DNA from 4 places in the Vibrio sp. R12-SW3-ISO1 genome. Region 3 is predicted to be linked to each of the others. Evidence: predicted binding sites of a transcription regulator. Region 3 holds the regulator's gene; each other region holds the start of a gene.

Region 1 (7,884 bases), on a different contig from region 3:
TTATCGCAGATTTCACGAGGTATGAAGGTCAAAGCGACCAACGCGGCATGGCAAGGTCGCGTGTTTGAAGGCGAGGTGATCGGCATCGATTCACGCATCAATGCGGAAACCTTGAACCTGCGTGTACGTATTCACTTTGATAACCCAGACAACCTGCTCAAACCCGGCATGCTGGTTTCCGCAGAGATGGACTTTCCAGCGATCGAAGCGCCCATTATTCCAGTACAAGCGCTTGAATATTCGGGCACGAAGCGTTTTGTCTACGTCATCGATGAGCAGGGTAAGGCCACCCGAACCGAAGTTTTACTCGGCGCGCGCATCGGCAACCAAGTGGTGATTGAGCAAGGACTCGATATCGGTGAGAAGATCGTAGTGCAGGGCATTGTTAATATGCGTGATGGCGTGACCGTAAGTGAGCTTGGGCCGGATGGTAAGCCGCTCAAAAGCCAGGTTGAGCGTGCAGCACGAGAAGGGGCGAACTGATGCTGTTATCCGATGTATCGGTTAAAAGACCGGTTGCCGCCATCGTACTGAGCTTGCTGCTGTGTGTGTTTGGCATTGTGTCGTTTAGCAAACTGGCGGTGCGTGAAATGCCTGACATCGAAAACCCTGTGGTATCGATCAGCACTCGCTACAGTGGCGCGTCCGCCACCATCATAGAAAGCCAGATTACCTCAGTGTTGGAAGATCAGCTCTCGGGTATCAGCGGTATTGATGAGATCTCCTCGACCACACGCAACGGGATGTCGCGCATTACTATCACGTTCGAGTTGGGGTATGACCTCAACACCGGGGTGAGTGATGTGCGTGATGCGGTGGCGCGCGCCCAGCGCTCTTTGCCGGACGAAGCCGACGATCCTGTGGTGTTTAAGAACAATGGTTCCGGTGAAGCGTCACTTTACATCAACTTAAGCTCGTCCGAGATGGATCGCACCCAGTTGACGGACTACGTTGAGCGGGTATTGCTCGACCGTTTCAGCTTGATCACAGGGGTAAGTTCGGTCGATATTTCTGGCGGCTTGTACAAAGTGATGTACGTTAAGCTCAAGCCAGAGCTTATGGCCGGACGCGGCGTAACGACATCGGACATTACCTCGGCGCTGCGCAGTGAAAACATTGAAAGCCCCGGCGGCGAGGTACGTAACGATCAGATCGTCATGTCAGTGCGTACCGCGCGCAGCTACAATCAGGCCGAGGATTTTGAATACCTGGTGGTCAAACGCGCCAGCGACAATACGCCCATCTATCTAAAAGATGTCGCCGATGTCTTTATTGGTGCCGAGAATGAAAACTCGACCTTTAAAAGCGACGGTGTGGTTAACGTCAGCATGGGCATTGTGCCGCAGTCGGATGCGAACCCCTTGGATGTGGCGACTTTGGTCCACAAAGAGGTCGACAATATTCAGCAGTTTTTACCTGCGGGCACTCGTTTGGCGATTGACTACGACTCAACAGTCTTTATTGAACGTTCAATCTCCGAGGTTTACAACACGCTGTTTATCACGGGCGGTTTGGTGATCTTGGTGTTGTACATCTTTATCGGCCAAGCGAGAGCGACCTTGATCCCGGCCGTCACTGTGCCCGTTTCACTGATTTCTTCGTTTATCGCTGCTTACTATTTTGGTTTTTCCATCAACTTGATCACGCTGATGGCGCTGATTTTGTCAATTGGTCTGGTGGTGGATGATGCCATCGTGGTGGTGGAAAACATCTTCCACCATATCGAGCAAGGTGAGAAGCCACTGCTTGCGGCGTATAAAGGCACGCGTGAGGTCGGCTTTGCGGTCATTGCCACCACCTTGGTATTGGTGATGGTGTTTTTGCCGATCTCCTTTATGGACGGCATGGTAGGGCTGCTGTTTACCGAGTTCTCCGTGTTGCTGGCGATGTCAGTGATCTTCTCGTCACTGGTGGCATTAACACTGACTCCGGTGCTTGGTAGTCATTTATTGAAAGCCAACGTCAAACCGAATCGTTTCAATCTGTTTGTTGATCGCATGTTTGCCCGCCTCGAATCGACGTACCGTGCTCTGCTGCGTGGCGCATTGAAGTGGAAATGGGCCGCACCTCTGGTGATCATGGCTTGTATCGGCGGCAGTTGGGGCTTGATGCAACAAGTGCCCGCACAGCTCACCCCTTCAGAAGACCGCGGAGTTATTTTTGCTTTTGCGCGTGGCGCGGATGCGACCAGTTACAACCGCATGGCGGCGAACATGGACATCATCGAAAAGCGTTTGATTCCTCTGCTTGGCCAAGGTTTCTTGAAGTCGTTCAGTATTCAATCGCCAGCGTTTGGCGGCAATGCCGGCGACCAAACCGGTTTTGTTATCATGATTTTGGAAGATTGGAATGACCGTGACATCACCGCACAAGAGGCGCTGGGTGAGGTGCGTAAAGCCCTATCAGGAATCGCCGATGTGCGCGTATTCCCGTTTATGCCAGGCTTTAGAGGCGGTTCGAGCGAGCCGGTGCAATTTGTACTAGGTGGATCGGATTACTCTGAACTAAAAACGTGGGCGGAAAAACTTGAAGCGATCGCCGAAGCGTCCCCGTATATGGAAGGGGCAGACATTAACTACTCTGAGCGTACACCAGAGTTGGTCGTCTCGGTTGACCGTCAACGCGCAGCAGAGCTTGGGATCAGCGTTCAGGATATCTCAGACACTCTTGAGATTATGCTGGGCGGCAAAAGCGAAACCACCTTTGTGGAACGCGGTGAAGAGTACGACGTCTATTTACGCGGTGATGAAAACAGCTTCAACAATGCCGCGGATTTGAGCCAAATCTACATGCGTACCTCGGGCGGTGAGCTAGTGACGCTCGATGCCTTGACTAAGATTGAAGAGGTGGCGTCATCCACACGCCTGTCTCACTACAACAAGCAAAAAGCAATCACCATCACTGCCAACCTCTCGGACGGCTACACCTTAGGTGAGGCGCTGGACTTTCTTGATCAGCAAGCGGTGGAGCTGCTGCCTGGGGATATTTCGGTCAGCTACTCGGGTGAGTCAAAAGACTACAAAGAGAATCAGTCGAGCATATTGATGGTGTTTGGTTTGGCTTTGCTGGTGGCGTATTTGGTGTTGGCGGCGCAGTTTGAAAGCTTCATCAACCCGTTGGTTGTGATGTTTACCGTACCGATGGGCGTGTTTGGTGGCTTCCTAGGTCTGGTGATTATGGGCGAGGGTATGAACATCTACAGCCAGATTGGCATGATAATGTTGATAGGTATGGTGACCAAAAACGGCATTTTGATCGTCGAGTTTGCGAACCAGCTTCGAGACCGCGGGTTTGAATTTGAGCAAGCGATTGTTGATGCGGCGGCGCGTCGTCTACGTCCGATTATGATGACGGCGTTCACCACGCTAGCGGGCGCTATCCCATTGATACTCTCGACTGGTGCTGGCTATGAAAGTCGCGTTGCGGTCGGTACGGTGATCTTCTTTGGTATGGCGTTTGCCACCTTAGTGACCTTGTTTGTCATTCCGGCGATGTACCGATTGATCTCGGCCAACACGCGATCACCGGGCCATGTTGAAGCGGAGCTCAACAAAGAGCTCAGCCAAGACGTCACGGTGCGTAAAGCGCATTAATGATTCAGCCCGCACGTTCGCGGGCTGTTTTTTAGAGGTATTTTTTTAACGGTATTGAACGGTGTAGCGCGTCGGTTTGTGGTTCATAGCGAGCACGAGGTTGAGCAAAAAAGCGCCCAGAATCGATAAGCCAATGATGTAAGGCGTCACAAAGAAGAACGAAGCGACTAAAATCAGCACATCAATCGCCAACTGAGTTTTACCCACTGAGATGGCGAAGCGATCTTGAATCCATAAACAGAGCACGTTGAAACCGCCAAGGCTTGAGCGGTGACGAAATAGGATCAGCATCCCGAGCCCCATCAGCAAGCCACCTGCCAGCGCACAGTAAATCTCATTAATGGTCTCCAGTTTTATCACTAAATAGAGGTGGTCAGCAAAAATGGAGACCAGAGCACCTGAAATAGCACTATTGACCGCAAACCGAGCGCCAAACCGCTGCCAAGCGAGCGCGTAAAATGGCAGGTTCATGGCAAAGTAGAGTGTACCGAATGACCAAGTGCTGAATTGGCTGACCAACAGAGCGAGACCTGTTGTACCGCCAGTGAGTAGCTGAGCGGATTGGAGAAAGAATACCCCTTGAGCGACAAGAAATGTCCCGGTGAGAATCGCGATCCAATCTTCTTTACGTGAGTGTTTTTCCATCAATTTGAAACTTTCATCGGAAATAATGGCGCGCATACTAGTGAAAAAATTAGGTTTTCGGTAGCTTGAGAAGGAAATTTAAGGTAAACCTATGTAATCACTGTTTTACGGGGTGTAAAGGAGAAAATTGACACTCATGATCGACGTTAACTGGGTTGAGCATCGGTGGCTGAGATCTCTGTTTATTGTGCAAGCAGAGTAGGATTCAGACAAAGTGATTGATTGACGTTATGTCGCGTATGAGAATCTTCGTAAAACATTATGAAAAAACTGCATGAGAAAAAGTGTATTTTTCTCTTTATGACCCAGATCAAATTATGTAGAATGCGCGTCATTAACCCGATGCAAACGTTTGCGTCAGCGTAAAAACGTTATTCTCAGGGTCGTAAGTCGGTTTTTTTGCCAATTTAAGTCTTAATCTGAGTCAGGAGATACAGATGCTAAAGCGTGATATGAACATCGCAGATTACGATGCGGAACTGTTCGCAGCTATCCAAGAAGAAACTCTTCGCCAGGAAGAGCACATTGAACTGATTGCTTCAGAAAACTACACGAGCCCACGTGTAATGGAAGCTCAGGGCTCTCAGCTCACCAACAAATATGCAGAAGGCTACCCAGGCAAGCGTTACTACGGTGGTTGTGAGTACGTCGATAAAGCAGAAGCGCTAGCGATTGATCGTGCTTGTCAGCTATTTGGTTGTGAATACGCGAACGTACAGCCTCACTCAGGTTCACAAGCCAACAGTGCTGTTTACATGGCGCTACTTAACCCAGGCGATACGGTCTTGGGCATGAGCTTGGCACACGGTGGTCACCTAACGCACGGTTCTCCAGTTAACTTCTCTGGTAAGCACTACAACGTCATTCCTTACGGCATTGATGAAGCGGGCCAAATCAACTACGACGAAATGGAAGCGCTAGCACTTGAGCACAAGCCTAAGATGATCATTGGCGGTTTCTCTGCGTACTCTCAAATCGTTGATTGGAAACGCATGCGTGACATCGCAGACAAAGTGGACGCGTACCTATTTGTCGACATGGCGCACGTAGCGGGTCTGATTGCCGCGGGCGAATACCCAACGCCAGTGCCTCACGCGCACGTTGTGACGACCACGACACACAAAACCCTAGCGGGTCCACGCGGTGGCCTTATCCTGTCTAACGCTGGCGAGGAGATGTACAAGAAGCTGAATTCAGCGGTCTTCCCTGGTGGTCAAGGTGGTCCTCTAATGCACGTTATCGCGGGTAAAGCGGTGGCGTTTAAAGAAGCGATGGAGCCTGAATTTAAAGCGTACCAAGGTCGTGTGGTGAAAAATGCCAAAGCGATGGTGGCTCAGTTCCAAGAGCGCGGTTACAAAATCGTGTCTAACGGTACAGAGAACCACCTGTTCTTGGTCGACTTGATTGACAAAGACATCACAGGTAAAGATGCGGATGCGGCACTAGGCGCAGCCAACATCACCGTCAACAAAAACTCAGTTCCGAATGACCCTCGCAGCCCGTTTGTGACCTCGGGTATTCGTGTGGGTACACCAGCGATCACTCGCCGCGGTTTCAGTGAAGAAGATGCGAAAGCGCTCGCTAACTGGATGTGTGACGTGCTGGATAACATCGGTAACGAAGAAGTGATTGACGCGACGAAAGCGAAGGTGCTAGAGATCTGTAAGCGTCTACCTGTTTACGCGTAATCTCACCGTTCGATGTCGAGCCTGTTTTGCAGAGCGACGGCTCAGCGAAACAAAGAAAACGCCCTTTATGTGAATACATAAAGGGCGTTTTTGCGTTTAAGGGTTATTTAGAGATGCTGAGCAGGGTGCCAGATTTACACTTGAAGGAGTAATACTTGCTGCTTTCGCTGAACTTGCCGAGCCCTTCACCGTCGCAGTAATCAATGTTGATGTCGCGCATGGTTTCCAGCGTGTTCTCGCTGTCTAACGCAAATTTAGACCCGTCGGAACAAATAATACGTACACGGCCGTCATCGCTGACTGAATAGAGATCGACTTCGGTATTGCACAGCTCAAAGGAGGCTTCACGAAAGTTATCTTGTTTTGTATTGGAGGCGCAGCCAGAGGTGATTGTGACAACGGCAATCGCGGCCATGCTAAGTGCAGTCAGTTTCATCGTATTCCCTTTGATTCATAATCTTTTCATTAGCTTAGAGAATCTCTCTAAGGCATTCAAGCTTTGGGGTGATTATTTGAGGCAATAAGTTGGACTAATAAAAAGGCTGACCTATCGGCCAGCCTAGATAAATTCGATGGGTTTTACGCTTTGTTAGCTGACTTCAATGCCTTGCGCTTGAAGGTCGGCATGGTAGGAAGAGCGAACAAAAGGACCACACGCTGCGTGAGTAAAGCCAAGCTCTAGAGCGATCTCTTTCAACTCATCAAACTCTGATGGTGGGACGTAACGTTCCACTGGTAAGTGGTGGCGGCTTGGTGCAAGGTACTGACCTAGCGTGAGCATGGTCACGCCGTGCGCACGTAAATCTTTAAGTACTTCGACGATCTCTTCTTTGGTTTCACCCAGTCCCATCATCAAACCTGATTTAGTCGGGACATCTGGATGCTGCTCTTTAAACTTGCGTAGCAGCTCAAGTGACCACTTGTAATTCGCACCCGGGCGCGCTTTACGGTACAGACGTGGCGCGGTTTCAAGGTTATGGTTGAAAACATCGGGTGGATTGTCTTTGAGTAGATCCAGCGCGACATCCATGCGGCCACGGAAATCCGGCACTAAGGTTTCAATACGAATGTGCGGATTGAGTGCGCGAATCTCGCGGTTACAATCGGCAAAGTGCTGAGCACCACCATCACGCAGATCATCGCGATCCACCGAGGTGATTACCACGTATTTGAGTTTCATGTCGGCGATGGTTTTCGCCAATTTTTTCGGTTCTTCGGCTTCTGGCGCAAGAGGGCGGCCGTGGGCCACATCGCAGAATGGACAGCGGCGAGTACAAATCGCGCCAAGAATCATAAAGGTAGCGGTGCCGTGGTTAAAACACTCGGCCAGGTTTGGACACGAGGCTTCTTCACAAACGGAGTGCAGGTTGTTTTTGCGCATCGCTGACTTGATGTCTTGAATTCGTTGACTGTCTGAAGGCAGCTTGATCTTCATCCACTCAGGCTTACGCAGGACTTCCTTCTGCTCAGTCGGCATGTTCTTGACAGGGATCAGGGCCATTTTGTCAGCGTCGCGATACTTAACGCCTTTTTCCATTTGAATCGGTTTACTCATGCTTCTCTTTACTTCTCTTTACTTTTTATGGCGTTACTCGTGTGGTGCTAAATTCAACTTGATCATAACCAAGTAAAGTAACGAGCTCTTTTATCAGCGACTCTTCAACGTCAGGGAGAGAGGCCGCTGTGTTTAGCTGACGAACCTGCACCATTTCCATTCCGGCATAGCCACAGGGGTTAATGCGCAGGAAAGGCGACAAATCCATATCGACATTGAGCGCTAGGCCATGAAACGAGCAGCCTTTGCGGATTCGCAGTCCCAACGAACAGATTTTACGTCCGTCGACATACACGCCAGGTGCATCAGGGCGCGCATTGGATTCAATGTTGTACGCTTTGAGCGTTTGGATAACGAGGTTTTCGATATGTGTGACCAAATCACGCACGCCGAGTTTTTTGCG
Region 2 (7,884 bases), on a different contig from region 3:
CAGTTTATCTTGGCTCCAGGTACGTCGATTGAGCAGCAAACAGGGCTCGTTCGCCGCCAACTTTAATGCGCTGCGGACTTTATCATCTGCCACGATCGCTTCCACTGTGTGTTCAATCGCACTGAGCGGGCAGTGCTGAGAAAGGTACTGGTTGGGCGTTAAGGTGGTGAAGTCTTGCGAGAGATAGTCGGGCGCGTACGCTTCGTTGACCCAGCGCAGTTCGTATTGAATGGGGGAGTTATCCTCAAAGTGAATGATTTCACTGTAAAACACCTTGGTATCGAGCATCACCCCCAACTTAGTCGCAATCACGCCATCGGCCAATAACTCGACCTGCTTAATCACTTGACTGGAGTAGGCTTTGCCTCGCTGCGCGACCTCTTCTGCGATATTGCGAATATCAAGCAGCGGTGACTCCGCTTTCTCATCTGGTGCGCAAACAAACGTGCCCAATCGAGGTCGGCGCTGAAGTTTGCCCTCTGCGACCAGATCGCGAATCGCTTTGTTGACCGTCATACGGCTGACATTGAACTGCTTGGTTAACTCTAGCTCGGTGGTGATTTGGTGACCGACCGGCCAATGACCCGAGCTGATCTGTTGTTCGATGTAGTGTTTGATTTGTAGGTATAACGGTGATTGACTCATAAGTTCACTGATTTCAGAGGGACGCGTTATCGATTATTGACTATACAAAAGGGTAACCGATTGGCTGAATGCGTCAAGCAGGAGTGAGCAAGTTGTGAGGCAAACAGGGTCTTGACCCTTGTTTGCCCATTAATGAGGAGATCTGAACCAAATTAATTAGGCAGCGCTAAGATGCGTGGTGAGGTAGGGGTGCCAAGCATCTTGATAAAGCGCTTTAGAGAGGTTGCGCATTTTATCGACCTTGGCCATTTCAATGTCATTAAGCGGGCGCGATTCTGCGGCGGCTTGACGCTCGATCAGCTGAATCTGCTCATAAATATCGTGCTCTGCGCCATTTTTGACATCCGCAATGGCTTTGAGGTGCAATTGCACTTCCGCAACCAGTTGAGTTTTGGGCAATTGAACCAGAATATTCAAGTCACGATAGCCTGATGCTTGCGGGATCTTAAAACGGTTCTTCACTTTGACTACCGTAGTTTCACGCGCTAACGCTTCATAGGCGGACATCAAGCCATCAATATCGTGCGCCACTATAGTGGCCCTAGCAAGGTCGGTGATGCGCTCCACTTGACCATCGAGCTCATGGACAATTTTCTCTTGTGCTCGCTGGCTTGATTTCACGCCAGCAAAGTAAGCGTCGGTGGAGGTTAACAGTGCGGTACTTTTACATAAGGTTTCGAGCTCCGCTTGCGCTTGGTGCGCTTTGCTGTAGAGCACGTCAAAATCTGAATAGGGTTGAGTGGGGGAGGCGTCGGTTGATTTAATGCCGTACAAACCGCTCAAGTTGTGTTTAAACGCTTTAGGGCTGACTTGGTTTTGCTTGGTACTGGGTCCTTCATCGCGGTCAGGGGCCATAGGGATGGCGGCAAACGCCGGGGCGCGGCTGAGCATTAACAGCATCAGTGCAGTGGTACGCAAGAATACGCTCATTCACTCTCCTTAGAATCGTAGTCGCTTAGAAAATGGAGGAAAAAGGAACCGCTAAGTGCTACGTATCTGATTAAGATCTTGGGATGGAAATGACCTTTCCAAGGTCCGCTGTTCCATAAACTTTTGAATTATGATGTTGGTCTCAATTTCACTGACTTACCTTGGTTGGATTGCGCGTTTTTGCTTAAGTTCATCCGTAAGTTGTAACCAATTATGACCAGATTCCATCGCCGAACGCCTTATCTCACCTACCATGAAGGCTGAGTTTCCGTTAGGCTATGGCACGTCAGTCATCGAAAGAGAAAGAGAATGAAAGATCCTGAGTTTTGGCATGCCAAATGGGCATCCAATGAGATTGGTTTCCACTTAGAAGACGTGAATCCATTGCTGATTCAATACTGGCCAGCGACCAACCCCAGCGCTGACGAAAACGTATTTGTGCCGTTGTGTGGCAAATCAGAAGATTTGGTGTGGCTCGCCACCAAGCACAGTGATGTGCAAGGGGTGGAGCTGAGTAACATAGCAGTGCGCGCCTTTTTCGCTGAGCATTTTTATACGCCGTTGGTGATTCCTCTCAATGGTCAGCATGAGCTGTTTCAATTCGATGAGCTCTCTATCTACACCGGAGACGTCTTTACCGCGCCCGTCAAACCGGTCGATTTGGTCTATGACCGCGCAGCCTTAGTGGCGCTGCCTGAAGAGATGCGTGTCGACTATGTGGCAAGAATTCAGTCGTTACTTAAACCCGGTGGGCGGATTTTACTGGTCACCTTAGATTATCCTCAATCAGAGATGGCGGGGCCCCCATTTAGTGTTGCCGAGCAGGAAGTTCGTGCCCTGTTTGAGGGGTATCAAGTGACTAAGCTCTATCGAGATGATGCCGACGAGCGCCATCCAAAAATTGCGAAGCGCGGTTTGTCACGCTTTGCCGAAGAGGTTTATTTGATTCAAGCGCCATCATGAGGCGACGATCGGAACTCTGACAATCGGCGAAAATAAAAAACTCTGGCCATTACGGACCAGAGTTTTTTATTATTTAAATAGAGGGAGGCGTGAACCTATCAGTAAATCACCTTGATCTTACCGGCCGCTTCGACGGCGCTCTCGATGGCTTGCTCAATGGTGTCACGGCGTGTAATCGCAACGCCAAGACGGCGGCGACCGTTGATATCAGGTTTACCGAATAAACGCAGCTGGGTTTGAGGCGCGCTGAGTGCCTGTTGCATGCCTTCAAAACGGATGTCTTGTGAGGTGCCTTGACCTACCACGACGGCAGATGCAGCAGGGCCGTATTGAGTAATGCTGCTGATTGGCATGCCGGTGAACGCGCGGACATGCAGTGCGAACTCTGAACTGTCTTGTGACATCAAAGTGACCAGGCCGGTATCGTGTGGGCGCGGCGAAACTTCATTAAAAATCACCGTGTCGCCTTTGATAAAGAGTTCGACACCAAAAATGCCGTAGCCGCCTAATGCATCGACAACGCTTTGCGCCGCATGCTGCGCCGCTTTTAGCGCCTTATCGGACATGATTTGTGGCTGCCAAGACTCACGGTAATCGCCATCTTCTTGGCGATGCCCAATTGGGGCGCAGAAATGAACGCCGTCAACGGCGCGTACCGTCAGGAGGGTGATTTCGTAATCAAAATCAATAAAGCCTTCAACAATCACGCGACCTGCGCCAGTGCGGCCGCCATCTTGAGCGTATGCCCAGGCTTTTTCGATGTCTGCATCGGTCTTAATGACGCTTTGTCCTTTACCCGATGAGCTCATCACAGGCTTGCACACGCATGGCAGACCGACCGCCTCCATCGCTGCGGTGAATTCGTCATAGTTGTCGGCAAATCGGTATGGAGAGGTGGTCAGAGAGAGCGTTTCTGCGGCTAGGCGGCGAATGCCTTCGCGGTTCATAGTCAACTGTGTGGCTTTCGCACTCGGCACGACATTGAGACCACGCGCTTCAAGCTCCACCAGCTTGTCGGTAGCGATCGCTTCAATTTCTGGCACGACATAGTGAGGTTGCTCTTTGTCGATGATGGCTTGCAGTGCGTCGCCGTCAAGCATGTCTAGTGTGTAACTGCGATGCGCGACTTGCATAGCAGGAGCATCTTCATAGCGGTCACACGCGATGACTTCTAAGCCCAGTCTCTGACACTCAATGGCGACTTCCTTACCCAGTTCACCTGAGCCGAGGAGAAGAACACGCGTTGCATTTTGACGAGTCGCTGTACCAAACATAATCAACCTTTTAGAGATGTAGAATTTGGCGCTGATCATACGAGGATAGATCTCAAAAGGCAAACGTTTGCGTCTATCTCAATTTTGTGACTTATATTAGGACTCTTGCATGTATTTGTTGGGCGTGTAGCATAAATCAGAGTTATAATCTTAAAGTGACTTGTTGTAGAGTAATCATCAAATAAGAATGCAATACGATCCTAATAATTCCATCAAAATTCCAATCGACACTCTAACCGTCGGTATGTTTGTCACCGCACTGGAAGACAACAAAAAGGTGAACCTAGCAAATGCTGGGCGCGTCCCGTCAGAGCAAGCCGTCAATCAACTGATCAAAAATGGTATCCAATTCGCTTGGGTTGACGAAAGTTTGTCTGCTAAAGGTTGCACTTTTAAACCCGTGCAAGAGCCAATCGATGACTCGCACAACATTGCGCCACCTGCGGCGGTAGAATCGGTGAAGACCGAGGCAGTTAAGCGTAAAGCCAAAAGCCGTTTTTCCATGCAGAAGAAAGCGAGCAATATTATTCGTGAAGCCAAAGGGCTTGCTCATCGCGTATTGACCCAAACTTTTGATGGTAAAACGGTCCATGTCGATGAGTTTGATGATTGGGCGGAAGATTTGATTGAATCGGCGCTGGTGGACTCCGATGCGCTGCAATGTGTTTCAGCGCTGCGCAACAAGGACGAGTATCTATTGGAGCATTCGGTCAATGTGGCCACCTTATTGGTGACCTTTGGTAAACATCTGCAATTGCCAAGAGAGATGCTCAAAGAGATGGCGATCGGCGGCATTATTCATGATGTGGGCAAAGTGAAGGTGGATGATAAGGTGCTGCACAAACCGGCACGCTTAACACCGGAAGAATTTGAGCACATGAAGCTTCATCAAGTGTTTGCGAAAGATATGATCATGTCCGTGACTGGGCTCAGTGATGTGAGCCGTGATGTCTGTCTGATGCATCACGAAAAACTGGACGGCAACGGCTACCCGAATGGCCTTAAAGGGGATGAAATTCCACTGCACGGTCGCATGAGTTGCATTGTGGATATCTACGATGCCCTCACCGCGGATCGCGTCTACAAGCGCGGAATGAGCTCGGCAGAGGCGTTTAAAATTCTATTGAGCCTCACGCCCAATCACCTCGATCGTGACTTGGTGTATAAGTTCATCAACTGTATCGGTATGTACCCAGTGGGGGCGTTAGTCGAACTCAGTGATGGGCGAGTGGGCATTGTCTGGACATCCAATGAATCTGAGCCGCTGAAACCGGAAGTGAAGTGTTTTTACTCGCGTAAGAACAAGCATTATGTCGATGTGGCTTTTGTCGATCTCAAGCGCAGCAGCGTCAAGATTGCCAAAGCGATTGCGCCAAGTCAGCTAGAAGTGGATGCGACGCCGTTCTTTGACGTTTGATGCCTCGATAGTGAGCCGCTACTTTTCGTTGTAGGCAGAATAGGTCTTCGCGGCAACACTGCCACCGTAAACAGAAAAAGCGCCTTTTACTCACGTTATGTGGATAAAAGGCGCTTTTTTATCGAGCACAATTTGTCGGCGTTAAAGCTTAGATCGCAAGATAGGTCAGTGGAATATCTGGTCCTAATACTTCAAGGGTCGCTTGCGTGTCGGCCAGGTGGCTGATTCCTCCCTCAGCCATTTCTGCCAAGGCACCAGATTCAATGTCACTGAAGGATTTTCCGGCCATCAACAGTTGAATTAACGCGACTTGCAGTGGTGGCAAGCTTGGGTTGAACGCGGCGTTTTCAGCGTACGCACCGAGATAGGTCGACCCATCGGTGGTTTTGAGTGCGACACCGCTCAGGTTGTGAGTGTAAGGTGAGTGGCTCATATTCAGTGCTTTCAGTGCTGCTTGTACCAACTCGTCACCCTCTTCACTGTGATAGCCGTGATTGACCTCAGACATCAAACCCGACTCAATACCGAGATCGCTAGGACCAAAGGCTTCTGGCAGATAATCGTGCAGAGTCTTGCCTTCACGTTCAGGCAATTGAACCGTGAGCTCTTTTGCCGTCGACAGTTCATTCATAAACTGACGACAGTGGCCGCAAGGGCTGTAGTTGATGGTGATGTCAGAAATGCCTTGCTCGCCTTTCATCCACGCGTGGCTGATGGCACACTGCTCGGCGTGTACCGTTTGACCGAGTTGCACACCGGCAATCTCAACGTTGGCACCGAAATATAAGCGACCCGTTAAGCCGCGCACAATCGCGCCCACGTAGAATTTAGACAGGGGGGCGTAGGAAAACGCCGCCGCGACAGGCAAGAGCATCACTCGCGTATCGGCATCGCTTTTACCGCTGATGTTTTTTAACTGCTCAAATTGGTCGGCTGACAGGGTGGCATCAAATGACTCGCTCAGCACGATGGGTTTGAGGTAATCGGCAACGTCGCTAGGGAGCTGTGTCAGGGCTTGTTCTATGCGGCTGGTCATAGTGAATCCTTTGTTGTTATTTCAGAGTCAAGCTCGATGCTAGGGAAAACATAGCTAGGTTGTTGACATCTTGTGATACTGGACAATCATTCTATGCGACGCACCAAACAATACAGTGATAAAAATCACACTTACGTTTGTAACGAGTGCAAATTTACTGATAGATGAGTGATGTCACACAATTTTGGCGCACTGCCTAGCCGCAGCTAGTGCGATAACCAGAGCGCCACAGCGAAAAATGACGGTGCCAATATGGAGGTGATCACGCCACATACCACCAGAGCCAGAGAGCTAAACGCAGCATCTTGCGCGTTTTTCTCCGCACAGGTCGCGGTGCCAAGGGCATGTGAGACGGTGCCCATGGTCAGACCCTTTGCAATTGGGTGGGTGATGTTTAACAGCCCGTAGATAGGGTAGGCGAAAATTGCCCCAAACAAGCCGACCAACAGCACTAAGATCGCTGCAATCGCGGGTTCGCCGCCCAAATGGCTAGAGACTTCCATCGCAATCGGCGTGGTTACCGATTTGCCGAGCAAACTGGCGATCAAGGTTAAGTCGGTGTCTAGGCTAACGGCAATCAGACTGGCCGTCGCCATTGACAGGACGCTACCCACGCCGCATGCCAACATAATGATGCGCCAATTGGCCCGAATTTGAGGGAGCTGCTCATACAGTGGGTAGGCCAAGGCGACAACCGCAGGCTGCAGCAGGAGATTGATCCAGTGATTGCTTTCGTAATAGGTTTCAAAAGGAACGTTTAGCCAAGTCAGAAGCGGGATAAGAACCGCTAGGCTGACCAGAAGCGGGTTCATTAACGGTGAGTTGACTCTACTGCACACCCAACGCGCACTCAAAAACACCACCACAGTCACGAGTAGCCACATCATTGATCGCCTCGCTTAAGCAGGCGATCGAGCATCCAGCCCAGAGAGACGAGGACAATCGCCGTGCCACCTATCGCACTTGCCAGAATTGGCCACGCATTGTGGTAGAGCAGATCGAAGTGCTCCATCAGGCCGACACTGATGGGCACAAACAGCAGTACCATATAGCGAATAAACAGCGTCGCACCGGGTTTGACCCACTTTGAGGGCACCAAGCCGCTTGCCATTAAGGAGAACAAAATAAGCATGCCGATGATGCTGCCGGGAATCGAGGTCTCCAGCCATTGCTGAATATTAAGACCGGCGATCAGGCAGAGAAAAATCAAGCCAAATGAGATGAAGTAGTGCAATAAAGTACGAGGCATAAGAGCGGTGTTGCCTTAAGAGACCAACTGTTGAACGTATTGATAGACCGATTTTAAGATAGCGACTTTCTTTTCGTCACTTTCATGTTCATGAGCTAAGTTTTCCAGATTGATCATGTAATCTTCAATGTGACTTTCGAAGTACTCGCGGCAATGCGCCGCCCACTGCTGCTGCTCTTTTTCATCCAATGTCCATGGGTAGTGGCGTGCGCGGTAGCGAAATAGCAGCGGGGCGATGCGTGGATCACTGAATTCAATGTCTAGACCTGCGAGTTGCTGCGGATCCGTTTGACGAATGATCTCCATGGCTGCTTTGTCGGCAGGAGAAAAGAAACCGTCATACAACTGAGTATCCACATCGGATGAAGTA
Region 3 (7,884 bases):
GGACTCATCGGCCAGTGACAGAAGCTCATCGTACAACTCTTGGTTGGTAAAAATGCCTTCGTGAGCAAGACGCTCTGGGCTCAAATACAAAAAGCACAACACTTTACCCACCAGCATATCGAGCTCAGACAGGACACTGCGGTTAATCAGCGACGTCGAACGCGGACGCAAATAAAAGAAACCTTCAGGCGCTTTCACCAGTTCGGTGTTGTAACGCTGATAAAAACTCGATAGCTCCACTTCAAAATCCGACAGTAAGGCGTGGTTGTCGAGATCTTCACTGGAGATGTGACGCCCGGCACGCAGCATGCTGTCTAGCGCCGGAAACAGCGGATTAGAGATCGCTTTGACCAGATTCTCTGGCATGTATTCATTAGTATCTGTCGATGACATTGGCTTGTACCTTTGCACCATAATTGTTGATCGCTTGCCAATCGGGCTGAATCGCTTGGTAATCGGACTCGGAGTAACCCAGTCGCACCGCTTGATCGACAACAATTCGGGCTAAATCAAAATGATGGGTATAGGGGTGCTCGGCGAGGTAGTCGCGCAGCACTTGGCCTAAATCAATAGGCTGCCCCTGCGCTTTGTGCACTTGGAGCATCTCCCCAATGCGCTCAGACAGCGCATCATTCACTTGCTGAAATTCTTCGTAGACCACATCGAGTGGCACCTGGCCGGTCACTTCATCATCACGCAACACCAAGGCTTCATCACGCAAATCGCTCAACCGCTCTGCATCGGCGTAAGTAAGGTACCAAGGGTTTTCAAAGTAGTCTTTGACCGACTGACGTAGGCGCGAGCTAAACGCGCGGTTTTTGTCCATATCGATGGCGGTTCGGATGAACTTGTGCACATGGCGATCGTACCCAATCCAGAGATCAATCGCTTGCTGACCCCAGCTGGTGATGCGGTCGAGCTTCATCTGCAACACAAACAGGGTTTCGGCAATAAACTCGAGCTCATCATCGCCATGCACCAACTCTTGGATGTCGAGAATTTGACTTTGCAGCTCATCACCCGCCGCTTGCAAGGTGTCTTGCAGCTCTTTCAATGTGCTGGAGGTTTCTGACAGCAAGGATTCACAATTATTGATCGCATCGCGCCAGTCTTTGTTAAGTAGCTCAGCTATCTGTGTTTTAACCGACTGCTGCTGCTCATCCATCACACGCTGGTTTAAATCAATCTGATCGAAAATTTCACCGACTGAGTATTTCAGCACGCCGTAAACGTTTTTCTTCCAATGACCCGCCGTTCCGCCTTTTTGTGCCGCTTCAATGGCTTTCGCCATTTCGTCCGCCACCATAGACAGTTGGATAGAGAGTTTCAGTTTGGAAAATTCGCGATGACGAACATAGTAGTCAGTGATGCCGATGGCCAACGGCGAGAGACGATAGATACTCGCACCGTCGGTAATTTCACTGGTAAAGCGGCTGATAAGGCGCTGTTTGACCATGTCATTGATGGCGTTGTTGGCGCGAAACGCCGACGCTTCGCCCGAATCGGCAAACAATCGAGTGACAATGGCGAACGCATCATGCAACTCCCCTTCACCTAACTCTTCATCAAACCTTTCATTACTCAACACGGCAATGGCGATCAAAAAGGCCAAGCGTTCGTTGGTCAGATTCAATGAAAAATCATGCTGCTTGACCCAACCCACCAACTCATCAATCGGTTGCTCAGCGGCATTCAGAGTCATTTCACTCATGGTTTATCCTGTTTTAATTCTTTCTTGCCCACACGTGGATATAGCGTCCGAGTGACACATAGGGTTCTTGGCGGCACAACTGCCTCTCTAGGGCCAAGACATCCTCACTGGTGTAGTCGCCCATATACTGACGATCGCCAATGTAGTCACTGAAGCAGCGAATGCCGGATTTCCCTTCAATGCGAAACCCCGACTCCTCTATCCAACGGTAGACATCTTCAGGCTTCAGCCCTTTTTGGGGCTGAAGCTTAAATCTCTTGCGGTGTGGCATGCCCTCTAACACATGCGGAAGGTTGCCACACACAACATTTTTGTACACGAGGCCATGATGGTTGTAGAACATGACCGACGCGATACCGCCCGGTTTGACCTGCTCTAACAGCGTTTGCAGCGCTGGCTTTGGCTCAGCCAACCACTCCATGACGGCATGAAACATCACCAAATCCGCCGGTTGCTGCTGGTGTTGAGCGATGGATTGAACGGGCGAATGAATCAAGCGATACTGCTCAAGCAAGCCATTTTTTGCAATATCCTGCTCAGCTAATTGCAGCATTTCAGAAGATAGATCACATAACGTAATGCGATGGCCTAGCTTCGCCAGCTTTTGCGACATTTGTGCCAACCCACCCCCGGCATCGAGCACGTCGAGTGGTGAATCACTGGCGGGTAACGAGGCGAGGATGGTTTGAAGGTCTTCCCAAACAATGACTTGTCGAATCTCGCCTTTGTCAGAGCCGTATATATTTTTTGCAAATTTGTGGGCAATATCGTCGAAATTGCGGTCTTCAGTCACAGCAGCTTGAGTTATGATGTTGAATCGTGCTGCTATTCTGTCACAAGAAAGGCAGGAATAAAGAGGCTTTCTCTTAAATTATAATCAACTGGTGTTTTTTCGGACTATTTAAGTATGTTTGAGCTGAAAAAAGTCGTCTCGGCTTTACTTATGCCTTTGCCAGCCCTGCTGATCATTGGCCTTGTGGGACTCATGCTCGTCATGTTCACACGAAAACAAAAAACAGGATGTTTCGTTGTTCTCTTCTCGTTTGTTGGCATTTTTCTCGTTGCCTTCCAGCCCGTTTCATCACGCCTTCTCATGCCTATCGAGCGCCAATACTCGGCCTTTTTTCCTGTCGATGAATCGATTGATTATGTGATGGTGCTTGGCAGCGGCCATGTTGTGGACGACGACATTCCGCCCACGTCAGAACTGAGTCGCGCTGGCCTAATGCGTTTGACCGAAGGGATTCGTGTGATGCGAATTTATCCGGGCTCTAAACTGATTCTCTCAGGCTATGCCGCCGGTTCTGAAGTGAGCAATGCGCGCATGATGGCTAAAGTAGCGCTGGCGCTTGGCGTTTCTAAATCTGACATTATTCTGCTCGAAACCGCCAAAGATACTTGGGAAGAAGCGCGCCAAGCGGCGGCGTTCGTTAAGAACAAGAAGTTGGTGGTGGTCACATCGGCCAGTCACATGAACCGTGCCCTGAATGAATTCCATTCCGCAGGATTGAAACCTTACGCCGCGCCGACCAACTACCTGGCGCAGAGAAACATCGATCAAGCGTGGGAGAAGTACGCGCCGAAGGGCAAATATCTCGAACAAACTGAGCGCTACTGGCATGAAACGCTGGGCACCATTTGGCAGCACCTGCGCGACTGGGCGTCCGATTATGAAGAGCAAGCCTTAGAGGTGGAGGCTGCGCAGAGCGACGTTTAACCGGCCGCCAGCGTAGACGGATAACGTCTTCCACTTAACTCAAAAATCCAGGCTGTATGCCTGGATTTTTCGTTTCTTTTGCGTCAATTTTCGCTCGTTAATTGCCGAACAACGTTAATCTCCGGCGAACATGTAGCCTTCGCCATGCACGGTGACGAATATCTGCGGATTTTTTGGATCCACCTCCATCTTCGCTCTCATGCGTCGAATCAGAACATCGATGGTGCGATCATTGGGTGCGTCCACACGATGACTGATCATATTGAGAATACGCTCTCGACTGAGCACTTGATTGGGGTGAGAGGAGAGCGCCACCAAAAGCTCATACTCTGCTTTAGTCAGTTTGACCGGTTCATCCCCTCGGCTCAAAGCGCGGCGCTGAATATCGAACGTCCATTCAGCAAAGCGCACCACGCCCTCTTGCTGATCGCTGCCCGCGTTTTGCGCTCGCGCAGCCAGTGCGATGCGCCACAAGAGGTTCTTGACTCTGACGAGCAGTTCCCTAAGCTCAAATGGCTTGGTGACATAATCGTCCGCGCCCATTTCTAAACCAACAATCTTATCAATGCTGTCGGTACGCCCGGTCACCAAGATAATACCGATGTCCGATTGACTGCGTAGTTCACGCGTCAGCATCAAGCCATCTTCGTTGGGCAGATTAATATCCAGCATCACCAAATCGACCCGACTGCTGCTGAGTACATCGCGCATCTGCGCGCCATTATCAGCTTGGCTCACCTGATACCCTTCGGTTTGAAAGTAGCCCGCTAATTTACGGCGAGTCACTTCATCATCTTCAACAACCAAAATGTGGTAGCTCATCGGCTCTACTCACTTATTCACACACTGATTCAATGGCTTTATTCTATTCATAATTAGTCACAACTCCATCTTTGTCCTCTTTGGGAGGTGAAAAGTTGGCGATTCATTGATGCAAAGCAAGCTTTGCCGCCCTGTTCACAAATTGCCATATTTGACCATTTCTTCTCATAATCTGGTTGACCGCTGTTCATTTTTATCCGTTAGACTTAACGGCATCTGATTCAGTTGAGAGCCCATCATGCCAGAGACACCTAACGCCCAGATTTCCGACCCTTTATCTCCCGCCGAAAAAGAGCAGCGCGCCTTTGATGAGCAACGCGCTGAGCTCTACTGGTGGTTTTCGAGCGTGTTTGCCAAAGAGCTCTCAGAGCAAGAGCTGGCCCAATATCATTCGGTGGACACACGTACCTTTCTGACGGGACTTGCACAAACCCCTGAGCTTAACGTCGCCGCAGACAGGCTCATCGATGCATTGAACCGATTGCAAGACAGGCCAGATGCTGAGTTGGAACTATCAGCCGACTATTGCGACCTGTTTTTAAAATCCGACCGAGACAGCGCGCTGCCTTACGCCTCTGTCTACTTAGATGAATCCGGACTGCTCAATGGTGAGCCTGCCAAACAGATGGACGCTTTACTTCAACAACACGGGGTCGCTGTGCATTCAGGGCTTAATGAGCCTTCTGATCATCTCGCGATAGAGCTGGATTTTTTGGGCAACCTGATTGTGCGCGGCGCTCATGCAGCAGAGCAGATGGCAGGCGACACGCATCTCGCCTACCAAGAGCAAGCCGATTTTATTGAGCAGCATCTACTCCCTTGGATTGAGAGGTTTGCCGAGCGCTGCCAGCGCCTCGACACATTCGGCTTCTATGCGGCGCTGTCGTCGCTATTGTGCGCGTTCATTCAATTGGATAAAGCCTACCTGCAAGGCGATAGCGATTAAGCCCATACAAAAGGTGTGGCGAGATCCCAAAGGCGGGTTTTTTATTTGCCCAAATCGACGTTGCGGACTACAATCCGGTCCGCAAACGATAAAACTAATAAATACAAACCGCTTTTTGAGGGCGGTTTTTGTGTTTCTGATACTTTCTGTCTACATACTCTAAACTTTGTATAGACTTTACTTTTATAGACTTAACTTTTCATAGAGTAGTAGGCAGTCATCGACAGGACAAAACCATATGGCCACGATTAAAGACGTCGCTCGCTTAGCGGGTGTCTCGACCACCACTGTATCCCATGTGATCAACAAAACACGCTTTGTCGCTGAAGCCACGCAAGAAAAAGTGATGGAAGCGGTTCAAGAGTTGAACTATGCCCCAAGTGCCGTTGCACGCAGCCTGAAATGTAACTCGACACGCACAATAGGCATGCTGGTTACTCAATCGACCAACCTTTTCTTCTCGGAAGTGATCGACGGGGTTGAGAACTACTGCTACCGTCAAGGCTACACCTTGATCTTGTGTAACACTGGCGGCATCTACGAGAAACAACGTGACTACATTCGCATGCTGGCGGAAAAGCGCGTCGATGGCATCTTAGTGATGTGTTCAGATTTGACCGAAGAGTTGAGCGAAATGCTTGACCGTCATAAAGACATCCCTAAGGTGGTGATGGATTGGGGCCCGGAAAGCTCACAAGCCGATAAAATCATCGACAACTCGGAAGAAGGCGGCTACCTCGCAACAAAATACCTGATTGATCACGGCCACAAGCGCATTGCTTGCTTGAGTGGGCATTTTGAAAAAGCGGCCTGCCAAGAGCGCATCCAAGGCTTTAAGCGCGCAATGAACGAGTCGGGTTTGAGCGTCAACGAAGATTGGATCTTAGAAGGTAACTTTGAGTGCGATACCGCCGTGCTTGCCGCGGACAAAATCGTCGCCATGGACGAAAAGCCAACCGCAGTATTCTGTTTCAACGATACGATGGCGCTCGGTTTGATGAGCCGTTTACAGCAAAAAGGCATTCGTATTCCAGAAGACATGTCGGTCATTGGTTATGACAACATTGAGCTAGCCGAGTACTTTTCACCACCGCTAACGACGGTTCACCAGCCGAAGCGCCGTGTGGGTAAAAACGCATTTGAGATTTTGCTCGAACGTATTAAAGACAAAGAGCATGAAAAACGTATTTTTGAAATGCACCCAGAAATCGTCGAGCGCGATACCGTGGCGACGGTGAAATAGACCAACGAACAAGTTCAGCACATCACATCGACTAGCCCAGCGAGAATACTTCTCATCCGCTGGGCTTTATTCTCTCGTTAACACCCCTCTATTTTATGAACTAAGATCACATTTAACCCATCGAAACGTGATGTTTAGCCCATAAATTATTTATGCTTATTATGTTCGACTAATGCCACGAACAGGGCAAACCATTTCGAAAGGATGGGACGCAAAGCTTCCGGCCTGTTGCAGCCACTCGATGATATCAACGTTGATGACTGCTTGGTAGCGGGGTTGCCGATGGCAAATGTGCACTTCATAATTCTTTATCAAAAGCAAAGAATACAATGAGTTAAACGTTGTGTGCGCATTATGCGCTCACACCGCGAGTAGGATTATTCTTTTATGAGCCAGAATGACACCCTACTGACACAAAACCTGCATATTTTTGCTAATCTCTCGGACCTGAATTTGGTGGCGTATTGTAATACACCGAGAAAAACAGCATGGATAAACCAATTTTAAAAGACTCAATGCGATTGTTTGAACCATTGGGCAAGATCAAGTCTCGCTCAATGTTTGGTGGATTCGGAATCTTCGCTGATGACATCATGTTTGCCCTCGTGGTAAATGACAAACTTCACATACGCGCCGACGACTCGTTGGCCCAACTGTTTAATGCTCAGGGACTCGAGCCATACGTGTATAAAAAACGTGGTTTCCCTGTGGTCACCAAATACTACGCCCTTGGCCATGACTGGGATCAGGATGTCGCTCAGACTATTGCGATGGCAAACACTGCACTAGAGGCGGCCAACAAAGACAAGCAGCGTCAAACCAACGCCAAACCAACGCGCCTGAAAGATCTGCCGAACTTGCGTCTAGCGACCGAGCGAATGCTCAAGAAAGCGGGTATCGACAGTGTCTCCCGTTTGGAGCAGACGGGCGCAGTGGAAGCGTATAAAGCGATTCGTTCCACACACTCTGCCGACGTCAGCATCGACCTGCTGTGGGCACTTGAGGGGGCAATTAAAGGCACGCACTGGTCTGTGGTCCCTCAAGCAAGACGCGACGAGCTCCTGAATCAGCTGCAAAGCTAGTCAGCGATAGCGTTCAGTAATTCCAATCCCCGTCTCAAGCCAGCCCAACACCGCTGGCTTGAGACGTTTTTAGCCGATGCTTTTCTAGCGTTTCCATTCCTTCGTCATAGAATTCAACGTATTCTTCCCTTTAGGGCGAAATTTTTTACTGGCTTTTTGGTTCATATCTAACAATGATCAATGATGATGTTTTCAAAGGGATCCATATGAACAAGAAACTGCTTTTAGGTATTGGTTTGCTCGCTCTGATTGTGTTTTTAGGCGCAAACTTTGGTCAATACCTGACACTTGATAACGCCAAAGCGCAGCAGCAAGCGCTGGCTGAAATCATTGACGCCCACTTTGCCCTCGCCGCGCTCAGTT
Region 4 (7,884 bases), on a different contig from region 3:
TCAATCTGACGAAAATCGACCGCCGTCTCTGAGAGGTTGGTGACCAGTACTTGCATGCCTTGACGTTTGAGCTCACCCATCGCGTCTTCGATGGTGTCGTGCGTTTCCACTTCCACCCAGTTACGCGCGCCCGCCGACGTGTGGCTTAAGGTGCGCATTTTATCAGGCCAAACCGCGTGCACTTTGTGAATGCCGGTGGCGTCGGCGCTGCGGATCACCGCCGAGACGTTATTGGGCTTGTGGACTTCTTCGAGGCAAAGGGTCAAATCCGCTTGGCGCGCTTTTAACACTTCTTGAATGCGTTGGTAACGTTCTAAATTCATGGTGTTAGGGCTTAGTTGATAAAGAATATGGTGATCAAAAATGGATGATAAAGAAAGCGGCCCTAAAGACCGCTTTCTGATTTGGATGGGGATCAGTACTTTCTACGTCGCACTTTGAGCGTGTGCGGCATGGCTTTAATCTTGCGCATGATGCCCGCTAAGTGGACACGATCTTTGGTGGTGAGCACCACCGTCACTGTGTACAAACGCCCGTCCCGCTCTTCGGTAGAGAGACCGTGAATGTTGGAGCCGGTTTTTGAAATGACGTTGGTCAGCTCAGCAAGGGCACCTTGACGGTTTTGCACATCGACACGCAGCTCAGCGATAAACTCTTGATCGTAATCGTCTGACCACTCCACCGCCATGTACTTATCTGGCTCTTTTTCGTGGTTGCGCACATTCGGGCACGTCTCACGATGCACCACCAATCCTCGACCCGGAGAGACGTGAGCAATGATGTGATCGTCCGGAATCGGATGACAACAGTTGGCAAACGTCAGCAAGATGCCTTCTGCGCCGCGGATCGGCAGCTTCTTCTTCGGCTTGCCGTCGGTGTTGATGACTTCGGTGAGCTCATCGGCGTCGCCAAGCAGTCTGCGGGCGATGACAATACTCATCAACTCACCCAAACCGATAGCGGCGAGCAGATCATTGAGGGATTTGATTTTCAGATCGCTCAAGACGTGATTGATGTTCTCTTCATTGATGTCGGAAACCGACAAATCACCCAAGGCGTGATTGAGCAAACGACGGCCAAGGGTAATCGACTCTTCACGGCGCATGGTTTTCAGCACTTGACGAATCTTGGTGCGCGCACGTGAGGTCACGACGTAGTTGAGCCATGCGGCATTCGGACGCGCGCCCGGTGCGCTGATGATCTCAATCGTCTGGCCGTTTTTCAGCGCTTTGCTGAGAGGGTAAGGGTTGCGATCGACGCGCGCGCCGACACAGGTGTTGCCGACATCGGTATGCACGGCATACGCAAAATCGACCGCAGTGGCGCCGACAGGCAGCTCCACGATGCGACCTTTAGGGGTGAAGACGTAAATCTCATCTGGGAAGAGATCCGATTTGACGTTTTCAATAAATTCGAACGAGTTGCCCGCGCTTTGCTGGAGCTCAAGCAGGCTCTGCATCCAGCGCTGCGCTTTAACTTGCGCGGTGGTGCCGGTACGCTCGCCATTGCCTTTGTAAGACCAGTGCGCTGCGACCCCTTTGTCCGCCATTTGATCCATATCTTCGGTGCGAATTTGCACTTCGACAGGCACCCCGTGTGGGCCGACCATCGAGGTATGCAAAGACTGATAACCGTTCGCTTTCGGCACCGCAATGTAATCTTTCATACGCCCCGGGCGAGGCTTGTAGAGCGAGTGCACTTGGCCCAGTACGCGATAGCAGGTGTCAGCGGTGTCCACCACCACACGAAACGCGTAGATGTCCATAATGGTGTGAAAGCGCTGCTCTTTGGTCTTCATCTTGTTGTAGATGGAGAAGAGGTTTTTCTCACGCCCCACCACACGCGCAGACAGACCCACTTCTTCCAGTCGGCCTTCAATTTCGGTGTGGATGCGTTGAATCATCTCTTTACGGTTACCCCGAGCGGCCTTGACGACCTCTTTTAACACGCGATAGCGGTTAGGGTAGAGCGCTTCAAAACCGAGCTCTTCCAGTTCGGTTTTAATATTATGGATACCCAAGCGATGCGCCAAGGGTGAGTAGATTTCGAGAGTTTCGCGTGCGATGCGACGCTTTTTATCTGGGCGCAGTGCGCCGAGCGTGCGCATGTTGTGCGTGCGGTCTGCCAGTTTGATCAAAATGACGCGGATGTCTTGCACCATCGCAAGTACCATCTTACGAAAGTTCTCAGCCTGGGCTTCCTTGCGATCACGAAACTTGAGCTTATCCAGCTTGGAGACGCCATCGACCAGCTCTGCAACGGTGTTGCCAAACTTCTCTTCTAGCTGCTCTTTGGTGACATCACAATCTTCGATGACATCGTGCAAAAGGGCGGCTTGGAGGGTTTCAATATCCAGGCGCATTTCCGCCAAGATACGAGCAACAGCAACAGGGTGGATGATGTATGGTTCCCCGCTTGAGCGGGTTTGCCCTTCATGGGCATCTTTCGCTACCACATAAGATTGACGCAGAGCCTCAATTTGAGGCTCTGTTAGGTATTCTTGGGCAACGTCTTTGAGGCTATCGAATAGATACAAATTTTAGGCCCGGCAGAGTGTGATGAAGAGGATTATCGACCGTGAGCAATGCTGCTAACAGCGGCAAGTTCAGCGGCTTCTTGCTCTTGCTGCTCTTGACGCTCACGCGCATCTAGGATCTCTTTTGTGATAAGGCTTTCTTCGATTTCGCGCAGAGCGATAACCGTTGGCTTATCGTTCTCTTCTGGCACCAGTGAATCTTTGCCGCCAGTTTGCATTTGACGAGCGCGGCGAGCCGCAATGAGAACTAGGTCGAAACGGTTGCCAACTTTTTCAACAGCGTCTTGAACAGTTACGCGTGCCATAAGGACTCCAAATAGTTAACTAAAATTTTGTATGACGAGAAATTATACAAGATCTCGTAGAGAATAGTCTAGATTCTTATTTCAACAACGCATCCAGCATGCCTTTGTACTTGAGGGCTTGCTTATCTTGCTTGAGGCGTTCGGCGCGAATGATGGCTTTAAAGTCCATCAGCGCGTTATCGAAATCATCATTGATGATCACGTAGTCGTATTCGTTGTAGTGAGAAATTTCCGATTTCGCTTCCGCCATGCGTTTTGCGATCACCGCTTCACTGTCTTGGCCGCGCGCGTTCAAACGGCGTTCCAACTCACCGTTTGACGGTGGCAGGATGAACAAGCTCTTAGCTTGTGGCATTTGCTCACGAATTTGGCGTGCGCCTTGCCAGTCAATGTCGAGGAAGACGTCGATGCCTTTATCGAGGTTTTGCTCAATCCACGGGCGAGAGGTGCCGTAGTAGTTGCCAAACACTTCCGCGTATTCCAAAAACGCACCTTGTTCGATCAGCGCTTCAAACTGCTCTTTTTGCACAAAGTGGTAGTGCACGCCATCTTGCTCACCCGGGCGCATGCCACGTGTCGTGTGCGATACGGACACTTTCATTGCGTAGGTAGGGTTGGTTTCCAGCATGGCTGAAATCAAGCTCGATTTACCCGCGCCGCTGGGCGCAGAAACAATGTATAGGGTGCCTTTGGCCATAAGGTTACGTCCACCATAAGATTCGATGTATTAAAGATAGCACTGACCGCGGGCATAACGTCAGTCAAGAGCGCGATTTCTCTCAACCTCGGTGGCGAAAATTCGGCCAGAAAAAGGGAGGCGAAGAGTAGCATGGATCGGGGGGAGTGACTAGGGGGAGGTGGGTAAGGGTTGATGGGTAAGGGGTGGTAGGTAATGGGTTAGGGGTAATGGGTATTAGGTTGGGGGAATGTTCTTGACATGGTCCTGTCATCCATCAAAATTTCACCACCCACCACCCACCACCCACCACCCACCACCCACCACCCACCACCCACCACCCACCACCCACCACCCACTTTTTCCAAACCAGTTGAAATCCGTTCCCATCTCATTACAATTCGCGCAAACGTTTGGCTTGTTGCGGGCATTGCTGCTGGCGATGGGCTATGGCCCTCTTATTTATCTATCGATAGGTTGTATTGTGAGTTCTGACACTGCACTTCCTCGCTCAGCCAACGCTGGGTGGCTTGAATCCACTTTTCATATCTCTGCGCGCAAATCGACCCTAGGCACGGAGCTGTACGCTGGGTTTATTACTTTTTTGGCGATGAGTTACATCTTGGCGGTTAACCCCGCGATTTTGGGTGACATCCCAGGCATGGATCGCGGCGCGATTTTTACCGCCACAGCACTGGCGGCGGCGGTAGCCACGCTGATCATGGGCGTGTTTGGTAACTACCCAGTCATGCTGGCGCCAGGCATGAGCATGAACGGCTTCTTCAAAGGCATGCTGCTGAGCGGCTCGGTGGCGTTGGTGTGGCACGAAGCGCTGCTGGGGATCTTCTTCTCTGGTGTGCTCTATCTGATTTTGTCGATGACCCATATTCGCAAGGCGATGATTGAGTCTATTCCAGAAGATCTCAAATTGGCGATTACCGTATCGCTTGGTCTGTTTATCGCCTTTTTGGGCTTGAAAAACGCTGGCATTATCGTCTCGAACCCGATCATCTTGGTCAGCATGGGCAAAATCAATGATCCGCAAGTGATCATTGCCTACATCAGTATCTTTATTGCGCTCGGCTGCATGATTCGTGACATCAAGCTGGCGACCTTTATCTCGTTTGTATCGGCGATTGTGTTGACCGTTGTGGCTGACTGGATGCTAGGGACGCAAAACGCCCCCATCCCAGAGAGCCTAGTGGCTGCGCCGCCAAGCCTGTCGGGCAGCGTTGGCGCCATCTTCAATTTCTCTGGGCTGACGGCCGACAAGCTATTTGATCTGCTGTTTATTGTGGTGATTTTCTTGATTGTCGATTTCTTTGATGGCCTCAGCACCATTGTCGGCGTAGGCCGCGATGCGGGCATCATCGACAAAGATGGCAAAGTGCCCAATGCGCGCTCGGCGCTGGTTGCGGACGCAGGCGGCACCGTGATTGGCTCTGTGCTCGGTACGACTTCAGTCACCGCGTTCTCAGAATCGGGCATTGCCTCTGCGCAAGGCGCGAAAACAGGTCTGGCTGCGGTGGTGGTTGCGGGGCTCTTCTTGGTGTCACTGTTCCTATACCCGCTCTTTTCCATCTTCTCTGCGGCCATGGTCGCCCCGGCGATGGTGGTGGTCGGCATCTACATGATTGGTCGCCTTGGCCAAATCCGCTGGGAGCAAAAAGAGTCTCGCATCGCGGCGTTTTTCACCATCATGTTCACCGTACTGAGCTTCTCACCGGCCAACGGCATGGCGATGGGCTTTATCAGCTACGCCTTTAGCATGGTGGTAGCAGGCAAAGCCAAGCAGGTTCACCCAGTCATTTATGTGCTGTCTGGGCTGTTTATGGCGTATTTGGTGCTTTTATAATTGCGGAAATGTTGCTTTTATAATTACTGAAATATGAGCGGTAACAGTGATACGAAAGGGCGGTGGATACCGCCCTTTCTCATGTGCCTCGATCTGCGCTTGATAACGCAGCGCATGCTCCTTGGCGCTAAAGTCATTGCTCACGCCTTGCAGCGCCATCAAACGCGTGCCGCACCGCCCCGTCAAACACGCCATGAAGCTGACGACACTTGAAGCGCTCGACAACGCTGCGGAGTTCACAGGGTTGCAGAGTGTTTACGGGCAGGCGTTGTGAGTGGATGACCTAAAAGATCGATTATCTATAACTGCACATCAAAGGTGGTAGATGATATATAATAACTAATCATTCTTGTGCTAGCGGGATTGTGGTGATATGTTTTTGTATATAACTATTCCTAATTGATGCATTAAGGTATATCGAAATGAGCTATGTAGCAGAGCAGATACTAGACAGTCTTCGAGAAGCTCGGGTACGAAAGGGGTTTAGCCAGAGAGAGTTAAGTGCTCGTTCGGGGGTACCTCAAAGCCATATTTCGAAAATCGAGTCTGGCGGCGTTGATTTAAGAATATCCAGTTTAATTGCACTTGCCCGTGTACTCGAGCTAGAGCTATTGGTTGCGCCTAAAAAGTCCATTCCTGCCATCAAGTCAATCATTCGAAGCAGCCAAGGGATCAGCGACGAAGGTGAGGTAATGTCGCCCGCATATCAGTTAGAGGAAGACGACGATGACTAATTATGTGTCTACGCTCAACGTGTTGCTCTACGGAGAACCTATCGCAACGATCACCAACGTAGGCAATGATAGAACGCTTTTTGCTTTTATGGATTCGTACATTCATGACGAATCGCGGCCAGTGTTGGGGCTGGGTTTTAAAGATTCGCTAGGTGGCTTGCTGACTCACTTTAAACCGACCCAAACCAAGTTAACGCCGTTTTTCTCTAACCTTTTGCCAGAAGAAACCATGCGTCATTACCTGGCAGAGCGTGCCGGAGTGAACCCCGCGCGAGAATTTTTTCTATTGTGGGTGTTAGATACTGCCAAGCAAACCGTGGCAGGCTTTCATGAAATCTGGGCGAAAGAAAAAGCGCATTTACCGCTCACCAAGTCGATGATTGAAGCCATTGAAACACATTTGCGACGCATACCGCTCCGCTAAAATGAGAACCTATGCGTACAAAAATGCAGTGGTGTCAGTCAAAGCCCTGTATTTTCAATGCTCTTCACAAGGTAATGCAGGGCTTTCATGACGCTCTTGGACGGGTACCTTTCTACTTAGAAGCCTTATTCAATATTCTGGATCTGCTCTCTCATCTGCTCAATCAACACTTTCAACTCGACCCCGGATGCAGTGATGTCGGTGCTGATCGACTTCGACGCGAGTGTGTTTGACTCGCGGTTGAACTCTTGCATCATAAAGTCGAGGCGTCGGCCGCAGGCGCCGCCTTTTTTGAGGATGTTGTTGGTCTCTTTGACGTGAGAGTCGAGGCGATCGAGCTCTTCTGCCACATCGGATTTTTGCGCGAGGAGGATAAGCTCTTGCTCAACGCGGGAAGGGTCGAGCTCGACTTTGGCGTCTTCAAATTTGGCGAACAGGCGCTCACGTTGCCACTCAAGGATCTCGGGCATGCGAGCGCGCACGCGAGTCACTTCTTGTGAGATGGCGTCTAGGCGCTGGGTGATGAGCGCTTTCATGTTGTCGCCTTCGCGGCCGCGAGCGTCAATGAAATCACTCAGTGCACTATCAAAGGCGGCTAACAGGTCTTTGTTGACCGCGTCCATGTCCTGCTCTGGAGTCTCCATCACGCCTGGCCACTGCATCACTTGGAACGGGTTGATGCGGCTCAGTTCGCCGGTCATGTGCATCACTTGCTCAGCGGCTTTGATAACTTGATTGGCGAGGGTTTCATTGATGGTCAGCTCACCTTTGGCGGCGGGGTTGGCTTCAAAACGCAGGCTACACTCCACTTTACCGCGCGCTAGACGCTTGCGAAAGCGTTCACGAAGTAGCGGCTCTAGGCCACGAAATTGCTCAGGTAGGCGGAAGTAGGTTTCCAAATAACGTTGGTTAACGCTGCGGATCTCCCACACGGCACTGCCCCAATCGCCTTTGGCTTCGCTGCGCGCGTAGGCCGTCATGCTATAAATCATCGAATTTTCCTATCTATTTATCTGTGAAAATAACGCAGGGAGAGGATAGCAGAAGGTGGGGGGGAGTTCCTAGTGACTAGTTCCTAGTTCCTAGAGGGGTGATGGGTGGTGGGTGATGGGTGATGGGGAGAGGGGTGTGAAGGGGTGAATGGCGGTGGTGGTGAGGGGGTGTTTTGTGCTAGACTCTGGGCCCAATTCTACCGTCATCAAGTCAACAAAGGTAATGCCCATGCGTCCCAATGATCGCAAGGCGGATCAAATTCGCCCAATTAAAATTACTCGCAACTATACCGCTTATGCAGAAGGTTCTGTGTTGGTCGAGTTCGGCAATACCAAAGTGCTGTGTAACGCCACGGTTGAAG

The links. The regulator PurR, encoded in region 3, represses purine synthesis genes. The targets are predictions, from matches to a motif close to TNANGNAAACGTTTNCNTNA.
Region 1: a site for PurR is predicted at 4,579-4,598, ahead of glyA (serine hydroxymethyltransferase). Genes of this name have one in related genera too.
Region 2: a site for PurR is predicted at 3,868-3,887, ahead of purT (formate-dependent phosphoribosylglycinamide formyltransferase). Genes of this name have one in related genera too.
Region 4: a site for PurR is predicted at 3,919-3,938, ahead of AC6R0R_RS18435 (NCS2 family permease). Genes of this name have one in related genera too.

Annotation. Positions count from the first base shown of each region.
Region 1 is NZ_JCBDGK010000038.1:224,721-232,604, forward strand. It holds gene AC6R0R_RS10065 (efflux RND transporter periplasmic adaptor subunit) at 1-483, shown strand, start outside; gene vexH (vibriobactin export RND transporter permease subunit VexH) at 483-3,593, shown strand; gene AC6R0R_RS10075 (DUF6198 family protein) at 3,639-4,238, opposite strand; gene glyA (serine hydroxymethyltransferase) at 4,676-5,926, shown strand; gene AC6R0R_RS10085 (hypothetical protein) at 6,030-6,341, opposite strand; gene lipA (lipoyl synthase) at 6,516-7,481, opposite strand; gene lipB (lipoyl(octanoyl) transferase LipB) at 7,507-7,884, opposite strand, start outside.
Region 2 is NZ_JCBDGK010000046.1:48,892-56,775, reverse strand. It holds gene hutC (histidine utilization transcriptional repressor HutC) at 1-645, opposite strand, end outside; gene AC6R0R_RS14245 (phosphoribosylglycinamide formyltransferase) at 802-1,575, opposite strand; gene AC6R0R_RS14240 (thiopurine S-methyltransferase) at 1,885-2,538, shown strand; gene purT (formate-dependent phosphoribosylglycinamide formyltransferase) at 2,637-3,812, opposite strand; gene AC6R0R_RS14230 (cyclic di-GMP phosphodiesterase) at 4,000-5,229, shown strand; gene cdd (cytidine deaminase) at 5,378-6,265, opposite strand; gene AC6R0R_RS14220 (CidB/LrgB family autolysis modulator) at 6,472-7,149, opposite strand; gene AC6R0R_RS14215 (CidA/LrgA family protein) at 7,149-7,514, opposite strand; gene sbcB (exodeoxyribonuclease I) at 7,530-7,884, opposite strand, start outside.
Region 3 is NZ_JCBDGK010000015.1:149,961-157,844, reverse strand. It holds gene mukE (chromosome partition protein MukE) at 1-393, opposite strand, end outside; gene mukF (chromosome partition protein MukF) at 374-1,711, opposite strand; gene cmoM (tRNA uridine 5-oxyacetic acid(34) methyltransferase CmoM) at 1,725-2,522, opposite strand; gene elyC (envelope biogenesis factor ElyC) at 2,619-3,428, shown strand; gene torR (two-component system response regulator TorR) at 3,543-4,250, opposite strand; gene torD (molecular chaperone TorD) at 4,489-5,196, shown strand; gene purR (HTH-type transcriptional repressor PurR) at 5,435-6,439, shown strand; cyclic di-GMP riboswitch class I at 6,615-6,723, shown strand; gene AC6R0R_RS04385 (TfoX/Sxy family DNA transformation protein) at 6,928-7,521, shown strand; gene AC6R0R_RS04380 (TVP38/TMEM64 family protein) at 7,728-7,884, shown strand, end outside.
Region 4 is NZ_JCBDGK010000054.1:6,939-14,822, forward strand. It holds gene trmH (tRNA (guanosine(18)-2'-O)-methyltransferase TrmH) at 1-323, opposite strand, end outside; gene spoT (bifunctional GTP diphosphokinase/guanosine-3',5'-bis pyrophosphate 3'-pyrophosphohydrolase) at 416-2,536, opposite strand; gene rpoZ (DNA-directed RNA polymerase subunit omega) at 2,569-2,841, opposite strand; gene gmk (guanylate kinase) at 2,918-3,538, opposite strand; gene AC6R0R_RS18435 (NCS2 family permease) at 4,002-5,372, shown strand; gene AC6R0R_RS18440 (hypothetical protein) at 5,494-5,646, shown strand; gene AC6R0R_RS18445 (helix-turn-helix domain-containing protein) at 5,795-6,106, shown strand; partial or broken gene AC6R0R_RS18450 (HipA N-terminal domain-containing protein) at 6,099-6,404, shown strand; gene AC6R0R_RS18455 (YicC/YloC family endoribonuclease) at 6,656-7,522, opposite strand; gene rph (ribonuclease PH) at 7,752-7,884, shown strand, end outside.